2 regions of the Streptomyces sp. NTD91 genome follow, and region 2 is predicted to be linked to the other one. Evidence: riboswitches for the same ligand, from Rfam matches in the RefSeq annotation. Region 2 holds a riboswitch; the other holds the start of a gene.
What was found. Region 2 has a riboswitch for S-adenosylmethionine ahead of AC5WRT_RS09120 (aminotransferase class V-fold PLP-dependent enzyme). Riboswitches for the same ligand answer to the same signal wherever they lie in the genome.
Positions count from the first base shown of each region.

Region 1 (4,966 bases), on a different contig from region 2:
AAAGCGCCACAAAAGCCGCATAAAACCCGCGCACTTTGGCTACTTCTTGTCGGGCCGCGGCATGAATGCAGGGCTCCCGACCCGTCGACCCGGGAGCGCGTTCCCCAACTCTACCGCGCTCAATCACACAGAATTGCCCCCTCCGCTTCTCTCACGGAGGGGGCAATTCAATGAACAATGAGTAACCACGGTTACCCAAGGTAATGATCAGCCGCCGGCGACCGCCGGAATGATGGAGACACCGGCGCCGTCGGGGGTCGCCGTCTCAAGGCCCTGCTCGAAGCGGACGTCGTCGTCGTTGACGTAGACGTTGACGAACCGGCGCAGCTTGCCCTGGTCGTCCAGGACGCGCGCGGCGATGCCGGTGTGGTTCTTCTCCAGGTCCTCGATGACCTCGGCGAGGGTGGCACCCTCGGCGGTCACCTCGGCGTGGCCGCCGGTGTAGGTGCGCAGGATGGTGGGGATGCGAACGGTCACGCTCATGCGAGGCCAGCCTCTCGGAAGGAGTCCAGGTTCGGGCGGATGGTGGCGGTGAGGCCGGTCCCGGCCACCGCGTCCAGCGTCTTCAGGCCGTCACCGGTGTTGAGGACCACCGTGGTCTTCGTCGGGTCCAGGACGCCGTCCTCGAGCAGCTTGCGGGTCACGCCGACGGTCACGCCGCCCGCCGTCTCCGCGAAGATACCCTCGGTGCGGGCCAGCAGCTTGATGGCGTCCACGACCTCCTCGTCCGTGACGTCCTCCACGGCCCCGCCGGTGCGCCGGGCGATGTCGAGGACGTAGGGACCGTCGGCCGGGTTGCCGATGGCGAGGGACTTGGCGATGGTGTTCGGCTTCTGCGGCCGCACCACGTCGTGGCCCGCCTTGAAGGCGGTGGACACCGGCGAGCAGCCCTCGGCCTGGGCACCGAAGATCCTGTACGGCTTGTCCTCGACCAGACCCAGCTTGATCAGCTCCTGCAGCCCCTTGTCGATCTTGGTGAGCTGGGAGCCGGAGGCGATCGGGACGACGATCTGGTCGGGCAGCCGCCAGCCGAGCTGCTCGCAGATCTCGTACGCGAGGGTCTTGGAGCCCTCCGCGTAGTACGGCCGCAGGTTGACGTTGACGAAGCCCCAGCCCTCGCCGGCCGGGTCGCCGATCAGCTCGGAGCAGAAGCGGTTCACGTCGTCGTAGTTGCCCTCGATGCCGACGAGGTCGCCGCCGTAGATCGCGGCCATGACGACCTTGCCCTGCTCCAGGTCGTGCGGGATGAACACGCAGGAGCGGAAGCCGGCCCGGGCGGCGGCGGCGCCGACGGCGCCGGCGAGGTTGCCGGTGGAGGAGCAGGACAGGGTGGTGAAGCCGAAGGCGCGGGCGGCCTCCAGCGCCTGGGCGACGACGCGGTCCTTGAAGGAGTGGGTCGGGTTGCCGGAGTCGTCCTTGACGAACAGGCCGCCGGTGACGCCGAGTTCGCGGGCGAGGTTGTCGGCCTTGACGAGCTTGGTCCAGCCCGGGTTCAGGTTCGGCTTGCCGGCCACGTCCGCCGGGACGGGCAGCAGCGGGGCGTAGCGCCAGATGTTCGCGGGGCCGGACTCGATGCGGCGGCGCAGCTCTTCGGTGTCGTAGGCGGAGAAGTCGTAGGCGATCTCCAGCGGGCCGAAACACTCCTCGCAGGCGAAGAGCGGGCCGAGCGGGACGCGGTGACCGCACTCGCGACAGCTCAGGGCCGCGGCAGGGCCGAGATCGACGGTGGAACTGCTGGAGCTTGCAACTGTCTGCACAGCCATGTGAGGCGAGGCCCTTTCTCCTCATCTTCCTCACGACGCATCTCGCCGTGAGACGGATTTGGCACCTTCCCTAGCCGGGAGCCTCGCTGGAGAACGAGAACCGACTGGAGGGTTGCCGGGGCTTCATCGGGCCGTGTCCCTCTGCCCCTCTGGATGAGCGGTATGCGGTTGTCGACGCACGCTGACCCCCGACATGCGATGGTCATCGGCGTTGTTCAAGACTGTAACCGAAGGCCAGGACAGTTGAGATAGTCGTCCGAACCGCGAGATGGATCACACGGTGCAGCCCGTGCGATCACGAACAGTGAGGAGCCGCAGACCGTGCTGGAAGAAGTCGAGCGCTGGCTGGCCACCCGCTCCTGGTCCGTGGCCGATCGCCCGCTCCACCGGATCCTGTGCGCCAAGCAGCGCACGGGGCAGACGATCAGCGTCGTGCTGCCCGCGCTCAACGAGGAGGAGACGGTGGGCGACATCGTCACGGTCATCCGCCGCGACCTCGTGGAACAGGTCCCGCTCGTGGACGAGATCGTCGTCGTCGACTCCGGCTCCACCGACCGCACCTCCCAGGTCGCCGCCGCCGCGGGCGCGCGGGTCGTGCACCGGGACGCGATCCTGCCGCGCATCCCCGCCGTCCCCGGCAAGGGCGAGGTGCTGTGGCGCTCTCTGCTGGTCACCAGCGGCGACATCATCTGCTTCATCGACGCGGACCTCAGGGACTTCTCCGCCGACTTCGTCTCCGGGACCGTCGGCCCGCTGCTCACCGACCCCGGCGTGGACCTGGTCAAGGGCATGTACGACCGCCCGCTCGCCGGGACCGGGGGGCAGGGCGGTCGGGTCACCGAGCTGATGGCCCGCCCGCTGCTGAACATGCACTGGCCGCAGCTCGCAGGATTCGTGCAGCCGCTGGGCGGCGAGTACGCGGCCCGGCGCAGCCTGCTGGAGCAGTTGCCGTTCCCCGTCGGGTACGGCGTGGAACTCGGCATGCTGGTGGACGCCCTGCACCTCGTCGGCCTCGACGCGCTGGCCCAGGTGGACGTGGGCGTGCGCAAGCACCGCCACCAGGACGGCCAGGCCCTCGGCCGGATGGCCGCCGCGATCTACCGCACGGCCCAGCTCCGGCTGGCCCGCGGCCATCTGGTCCGGCCCTGTCTCACCCAGTTCGAGCGGGGCGAGGACGGCTTCGAGCCGCGCACCTACTCGGTGGACACCGAGGAGCGGCCGCCGATGGTGGAGATCGCGGAGTACGCCGAACGGAAGGTGGCGTGAACCGTTCGTATACGGCGGCGCGCCGGGCGCGGCCGTACGTTTGAGCGTTTCCGGGCGGGGCTAGGTTGAGGACCATGGCTTCCACGGATGGTGCTGCCAAGAGAGCTCAGGTGCTGGTCGCGTCCAACCGCGGCCCGGTTTCGTACACGGTGGACGACAGCGGTGCGCTGCGCGCCAAGCGGGGCGGCGGCGGGCTGGTCTCGGGGCTGTCGGCCATCGGCCCGGACGCGGACTCGCTGTGGGTGTGCGCGGCGCTGGGCGACGGCGACCGCGAGGCCGTACGACGGGCGGGCGGCGGCCTGCTGCCGGCCGAGGACAGCGGTGGGCAGCGGGTGCGGATGCTGGACATCGACGCGCGCGTGCACGCCGACGCCTACAACGGGATCGCCAACTCGGTCCTGTGGTTCGTGCACCACATGCTGTACCAGACCCCGCTGGAGCCGGTCTTCGACACGGAGTTCCGCCGGCAGTGGGCGTCGTACGAGACCTACAACCGCGCGTTCGCCGAGGCGCTGGCCGAGGAGGCGGCCGAGGGCGCGGCCGTTCTCGTCCAGGACTACCACCTGTGCCTGGTGCCGGGGATGCTGCGCGAGCTGCGCCCGGACCTGCGGATCGGCCACTTCTCGCACACGCCGTGGGCGCCGCCCGAGTACTTCGGGCTGCTCCCGGGGGACATCCGCGAGCAGCTGCTGGCGGGCATGCTCGGGGCCGACCGGGTGGCGTTCCTGACACACCGCTGGGCGGACGCGTTCCGGAACTGCGCGCAGGCGGTCATCGAGTCCGGGATGCCCGCGGACACGCGGATCGGCGTGCACGGTCTGGGGGCGGACGGGGACTTCCTGCGCAAGCGGGCGCACGAGCCGGACGTCGAGGAGCGGATGGCCGCGCTGCGCCAGGAGATCGGCGAGGGCCGAAGGACCCTCGTCCGGGTCGACCGCACCGAGCTGTCCAAGAACATCGTGCGCGGCCTGCTTGCCTACCGACAGCTGCTGGAGGACCACCCCGAGTGGCGGGAGCGGGTGGTGCATGTCGCGTTCGCGTATCCGTCCCGGCAGGACCTCGCCGTCTACCGGGACTACACGGCGGCGGTGCAGCGGGTGGCCGACGAGATCAACGCGGCCTACGGCACGCCCGGCTGGACCCCGGTGGTGCTGCACGTCAAGGACGACTTCGCGCGTTCGCTGGCCGCGTACCGGCTCGCCGACGTGGCCCTCGTCAACCCCATCCGGGACGGCATGAACCTGGTCGCCAAGGAGGTGCCGGTCGTCTCCGACGAGGGCTGCGCGCTGGTGCTGTCCCGGGAGGCGGGGGCGTACGAGGAGCTGGGCCCGCACGCGTTCGCGGTCAACCCCTACGACGTGCTGGAGACCGCGCGGGCGCTGCACGAGGCGCTGGGCATGCCGGACGCCGAGCGGGCGGAGCGGTCGAAACGGCTGGCCGACGCGGCCACCGCGCTGCCGCCCGCCCGGTGGTTCCTGGACCAGCTGCGGGCGCTCGAGGAGCCTCAGTCCAGCTGAGCCGCGAGCGACCGCAGCAGGTGCACGACGCCGACCGGACCGTCGACGACGACGTCGGCCCGTTCCGCCAGCTCCGTGACCTCCGCGCTGCCGCTGCAGACCAGGAGGCCGGGGACGCCCTCGGAGCGGAGCTTGTCGACGGCGGCGAAGGCGGGCAGGTCGCCGAGGTCGTCGCCGGCGTAGACGACGCACTCGGCGCCGGTCCTGCGGACGTGGTCGGCGAGCGCCACGCCCTTGTCCATGCCCGGTGGGCGCAGTTCCAGGACCATGCGGCCGGGTTCGACGATCAGCCCGTGCCGGCCGGCGAGGTCGGTGAGGGGGCCGCGCAGGGCCTCGAACGCGGCCTGTGGGTCGGTGGCGCGGCGGGTGTGCACGGCGACCGCCCGGCCCTTCTCCTCGATCCAGGTGCCGGGCCAGGCG
Region 1 is NZ_JCAJZW010000001.1:439,088-444,053, forward strand. It holds gene AC5WRT_RS02015 (MoaD/ThiS family protein) at 208-483, opposite strand; gene thrC (threonine synthase) at 480-1,763, opposite strand; SAM riboswitch class I at 1,782-1,923, opposite strand; gene AC5WRT_RS02025 (glucosyl-3-phosphoglycerate synthase) at 2,085-3,029, shown strand; gene AC5WRT_RS02030 (alpha,alpha-trehalose-phosphate synthase (UDP-forming)) at 3,104-4,546, shown strand; gene otsB (trehalose-phosphatase) at 4,534-4,966, opposite strand, start outside.
Region 1: another riboswitch for S-adenosylmethionine. It lies ahead of thrC (threonine synthase); the one in region 2 lies ahead of AC5WRT_RS09120 (aminotransferase class V-fold PLP-dependent enzyme).

Region 2 (4,966 bases):
CGCCGCTGATCCGTCCACGGCGGCGAGGCGGTCTGTCAGCTTGCATCCCGTTACGTCATGCTCTGTATTCATGATCAGCCAGTGGAGTACGGCGGCCGGCAGGGCCCTGCGAGCGGTCCGGAGCACCTCGGCTCCCATGACGTACGGCCTCATCGCCCTGTGCTGTCTGCTCTTCGTCCTGGGCCCGGCCTCCGGACTCAGCCCCGGGTACGGCACCGGGGACGCCCTGCTCGCCGCACAGCGGACGTACTTCGCGCGCTGGGGCGTGGTGCCTGCCGAGCTGTTCGCCAGGCCGGTGCGCGAGGCCCTGACCCCGGCCACGGCCCTGTTCGTGCACGGGAACTGGGTGCATCTGCTCGGCAACATGCTCTTCCTCTTCGTCTTCGGCGTGATGACCGAGGAACGGATGGGCCGGGTCGAGTTCTCCCTGTTCTACCTCGGCTGCGGCTACCTGGCCCTGCTGGGCTACGCGGCCGCCAACGCCGCCTCCGAGCAGTCGCTGGTCGGCGCCTCCGGGGCGATCTCGGCGGTCCTCGGAGCGTTCCTCTACCTGTTCCCCCGTGCCCGTGTCACCAGTCTCCTGCCGTTCCTGTTCTTCCTGCCGATCCGCTTCCCGGCGTGGGTCGTGCTGCCGTTCTGGGCGGCCCTGCAGTGGGCGGCGGCAGGGCGCGCGTCCGACGGCCCGGGGGTGGCCTATCTGGCCCACCTGGTCGGCTTCGGCCTCGGCTTCGGCTACGCGTGGGTGCGCTACGGCCGTGGGACTAGAGTGAAGGCCACCCCTGCTCAGGCCCTCGAGGGAGAGAACCAGCCGTGATCACCGCGATCGTTCTGATCAAGACCAGTGTGGACCGGATCCCCGAGATCGCGGAGGAGATCGCCGCGCTGGAGAGCGTCAGCGAGGTCTTCTCGGTCACCGGCACGTACGACCTGATCGCCATGGTCCGGGTCCGCCGGCACGACGACCTGGCCGAGGTCATCCCGGGCCGGATCAGCAAGATCCCCGGGGTCGAGGGCACGGACACGCATGTCGCGTTCCGGACGTACTCCCAGCACGACCTGGAGGCCGCCTTCTCGATCGGCCTGGACAACTGATCGTCCCAAGACCGCCCCGGCCCGCGGGGCGCTGATCACACCGCCGGGACGCAGCGGCCGTCCTCCGTGCGGTACGTCCACTTCGCGCCCTCGGACACCAGTTCCTTCACCGCGGCGACGAAGCGGTCCACGTGCTCGTCGGGCGTGCCGGCGCCGAAGCTGACGCGGATGGCGTTGAGGGACTTCTCGCCCGGCGCGGACTCGGGGGCACCGCATGCGCCCTGGGTCTGCGGGTCGCTGCCGAGGAGGGTGCGGACCAGGGGGTGGGCGCAGAAGAGGCCGTCGCGGACGCCGATGCCGTACTCGGCGGAGAGCGCCGCGGCGAAATGGGAGCTGTTCCAGCCCTCGACGACGAAGGAGATGACGCCGACGCGCGGGGCGTCGGCGCCGAAGAGGGAAAGGATCTTCACCTGCGGCACCTCGGCCAGGCCCTCACGGACCCTGGCGACCAGATGCTGTTCGCGTGCGACCAGGTTCTCCCAGCCGGCCTCGGTGAGGGCCTTGCAGGCCGACGCGATGGAGTAGGCGCCGATGACGTTCGGGGAGCCCGCCTCGTGCCGGGCGGCGCTGTCGTGCCACTCCACGTCCACGCCACCGTCCCGACGCCGGGTCACCTTGCGGCTGGCGCCGCCGCCCGCGAGGTACGGCTCGGCCGCGCGCAGCCAGTCGGCGCGGCCGGCCAGGACGCCGGAGCCGAAGGGGGCGTACAGCTTGTGGCCGGAGAAGGCGACCCAGTCGACGTCCAGGTCGCGGACGTTCACCGGGTGGTGCGGGGCCAGCTGGGCGGCGTCGAGGACGATCCGGGCGCCGTGCGCGTGGGCGACGGCGGCCAGTTCACGCACCGGCCACAGCTCGCCGGTGACGTTGGAGGCGCCGGTGACGCAGACCAGGGCCGGGCCGTACCCCCCTTCACCGGACACAGGGCGGTCGGCGAGGGCACGCTCCAGGGTCGTGACGGCGTGCTGCGGGGTGCGCGGGGCGTCGAGGTAGGTCACCCGCGCGTCCTGCCAGGGCAGCAGGGAGGCGTGGTGCTCGGTCTCGAAGACGAAGACCTGGCAGCCGGCGGGGAGCGTGCGGGCCAGCAGGTTCAGGGAGTCGGTGGTCGAGCGGGTGAAGATCACCTGGTCGTCGGCGCGGCAGCCGAGGAACTCGGCGACGGTCCTGCGGGCGTTCTCGAACAGGTCGGTGGAGAGCTGCGAGAGGTAGCCGGCACCGCGGTGGACACTGCCGTAGTACGGCACGTAGGCGGCAACGTCGTCCCATACGCGCTGCAGGGCGGGGGCGCTGGCCGCGTAGTCGAGGGCCGCGTAGGTGACCTCGCCGCCGGTGACCAGCGGGACGGTGACATCCCTACCCAGAACGGGCAGCAGGGTACAAACGGACTGGTCGACGGCAGCGGTGAAGACAGACATGGGTGAACTCCCGTGAGACATACGCCCGAGGGCGCAGGAAGAAGAGAAGAAGGGTGTGCGGAGGCGGGGCTCGGCGGCCCTATCGCATTCGCTTGCTCACGGAAGGCTCCCTCGATGACCAGGACCCCTGGTCCCGCGCTCTCAGCAGCGCGCGAGGGGTCCGCGCTTGCCGTAGACCTCTCTGCCTACGGCCTGGTCCTCACCCGGGGCACCCCGCCACGGACGGAGGGTTGCCGGACAGCCGGCCGGGGCCGAATGGCTGTCACTCATGACCTGGTACGGGAACCTAAGGGAAAAGATCGTCGTCCCGCAACCCGTGTCCGGATCGCGGGACGACCGTCGGCGGCGGGTCAGGCGTTGCTGGCCGCCACCCAGCGCTCCAGCGTTCGCTTCGCCGCGCCCGAGTCGATGGATTCGGCGGCCTCGGCCATACCGGCCCGCAGCTGGTCGGTGAGCGGCGCGTCCGTCGGGTGCAGGGCCACGAGGGCCGCCGCCGAGTTCAGCAGCACCGCGTCCCGTACGGCGCCCCGCTCACCGTCGAGCACGCGCCGGGCGACCTCCGCGTTGTACGACGCGTCCGCTCCCCGCAGGGCCTCCACGGGGACGAGGTCGAGGCCGGCGTCCCTCGGGTCGAAGGACTCCTCGGTGACCTTCCCGTCCCGGACCACCCAGACCCGTGAGGTGCCGGTCGTGGTCAGCTCGTCCAGGCCGTCGTCGCCGCGGAAGACCAGGGAGGAGTTGCCGCGCTCGGCGAGGACCCCGGCCACGATGGGCGCCATCCGGAGATCGGCCACGCCGACGGCCTGCGCCCGCACCTTCGCCGGGTTGGTCAGCGGGCCGAGGACGTTGAAGGTGGTGCGGATGCCCAACTGGCCTCGGGCGGCAGCCACATGACGCAGCGCCGGGTGGAACCTCACCGCGAAGCAGAAGGTGATCCCGGCCTCCTCGGCGACCTGCGGGACCCGCTCCAGCGGAAGGTTCAGATTGACGCCCAGCTTCTCCAGCACGTCCGACGCGCCCGACGCCGAGGACGCGGCCCGGTTGCCGTGCTTGACGACCTTGGCGCCGGTGCCGGCGACGACGATCGAGGACATCGTGGAGATGTTCACCGTCTTCGCGCCGTCACCGCCGGTGCCGACGATGTCGACGGTCTCCCCCGGCACCTCGATCACGTTCGCGTGGTCGTACATCGCGCGCACGAGCCCGGTGATCTCCTCCACCGTCTCGCCCTTGGCCCGCAGCGCGACGGCGAACCCCGCGATCTGCGCGTCCGTCGCCTCGCCGCGCATGATCCGGTCCATCGCCCAGGCCGTGGCGTCCGCGCTCTGGTCGCGGCCCTCCAGCAGGGCGTTCAGTACCTCGGGCCAGGAACGGCCCGCCGCGGTGTCGCCTCCAGCGGGGGTCACAGCGCTCATAAGCCGCTCCTGGGTGTCGTACACGAAATCAGTGGTTGATTCCCACCCTATCCACCCCCGGACACCGCGAAGGGCCCCGTCCGTAACCCGGACGGGGCCCTTCGGCGTGGCGTGGCGACGTGGGGATCAGTGGTGGCCGTGGCCGCTCGTGATCTCCTTGTACTCCTCGACGGTCGGCTTCGGGATCTGGTTGTCCTCGCCGTAGTAGGCGTTGGAGAGCTTCACCCGCAGCTTCTCGCCGGCACCCACCTTGCGCTCGACACCGTTCTCGTCGACCGTCGGGCCGATCTCGGCCGGCTGGTACTGCTCGTGCGCGGTGAGGGTGTGCAGCTGCTCCTGGCTGAGCGGCTCGTGCACCTCGATGAACTCACCGTGCGGCAGCCGCTTGATGATGCCGGTCTCGCGGCCGTGCAGCACCTTGTCGCGGTCGCGTCGCTGCAGACCCAGGCAGATCCGCTTGGTGACGAGGAACGCGATGACCGGGCCGACGAAGAAGCCGATCCGGACGAACCAGGTCACGGCGTTGATCGACAGGTGGAAATGGGTGGCCCACAGGTCGTTGCCACCGCCGACCAGCAGCAGCAGGTACAGCGTCATCCACGCGACACCGAGGCCGGTACGGGTCGGGGCGTTGCGCGGGCGGTCCAGGATGTGGTGCTCGCGCTTGTCGCCGGTGACCCAGGACTCGATGAACGGGTAGACCGCGATCGCCGCCAGGACCAGCGGGAAGATCATCAGCGGGATGAACACGCCCAGGACGAGGGTGTGACCCGCGAAGTTGATCTCCCAGCCCGGCATGAAGCGGATCAGGCCCTCGGAGAAGCCCATGTACCAGTCGGGCTGGGCGCCCGTGGACACCTGGTCCGGACGGTAGGGGCCCATGGCCCAGATCGGGTTGATCTGGGTGACTGCCGAGATGGCCGCGATGACGCCGAAGACCAGGAAGAAGAAGCCTCCGGCCTTGGCCATGTAGACCGGCAGCAGCGGCATGCCGACGACGTTGTTGTTGGCCTTGCCCGGACCCGCGAACTGCGTGTGCTTGTGGTA
Region 2 is NZ_JCAJZW010000006.1:42,372-47,337, reverse strand. It holds gene AC5WRT_RS09130 (rhomboid family intramembrane serine protease) at 71-814, shown strand; gene AC5WRT_RS09125 (Lrp/AsnC family transcriptional regulator) at 811-1,092, shown strand; gene AC5WRT_RS09120 (aminotransferase class V-fold PLP-dependent enzyme) at 1,128-2,504, opposite strand; SAM riboswitch class IV at 2,662-2,778, opposite strand; gene trpD (anthranilate phosphoribosyltransferase) at 2,855-3,919, opposite strand; gene qcrB (cytochrome bc1 complex cytochrome b subunit) at 4,046-4,966, opposite strand, start outside.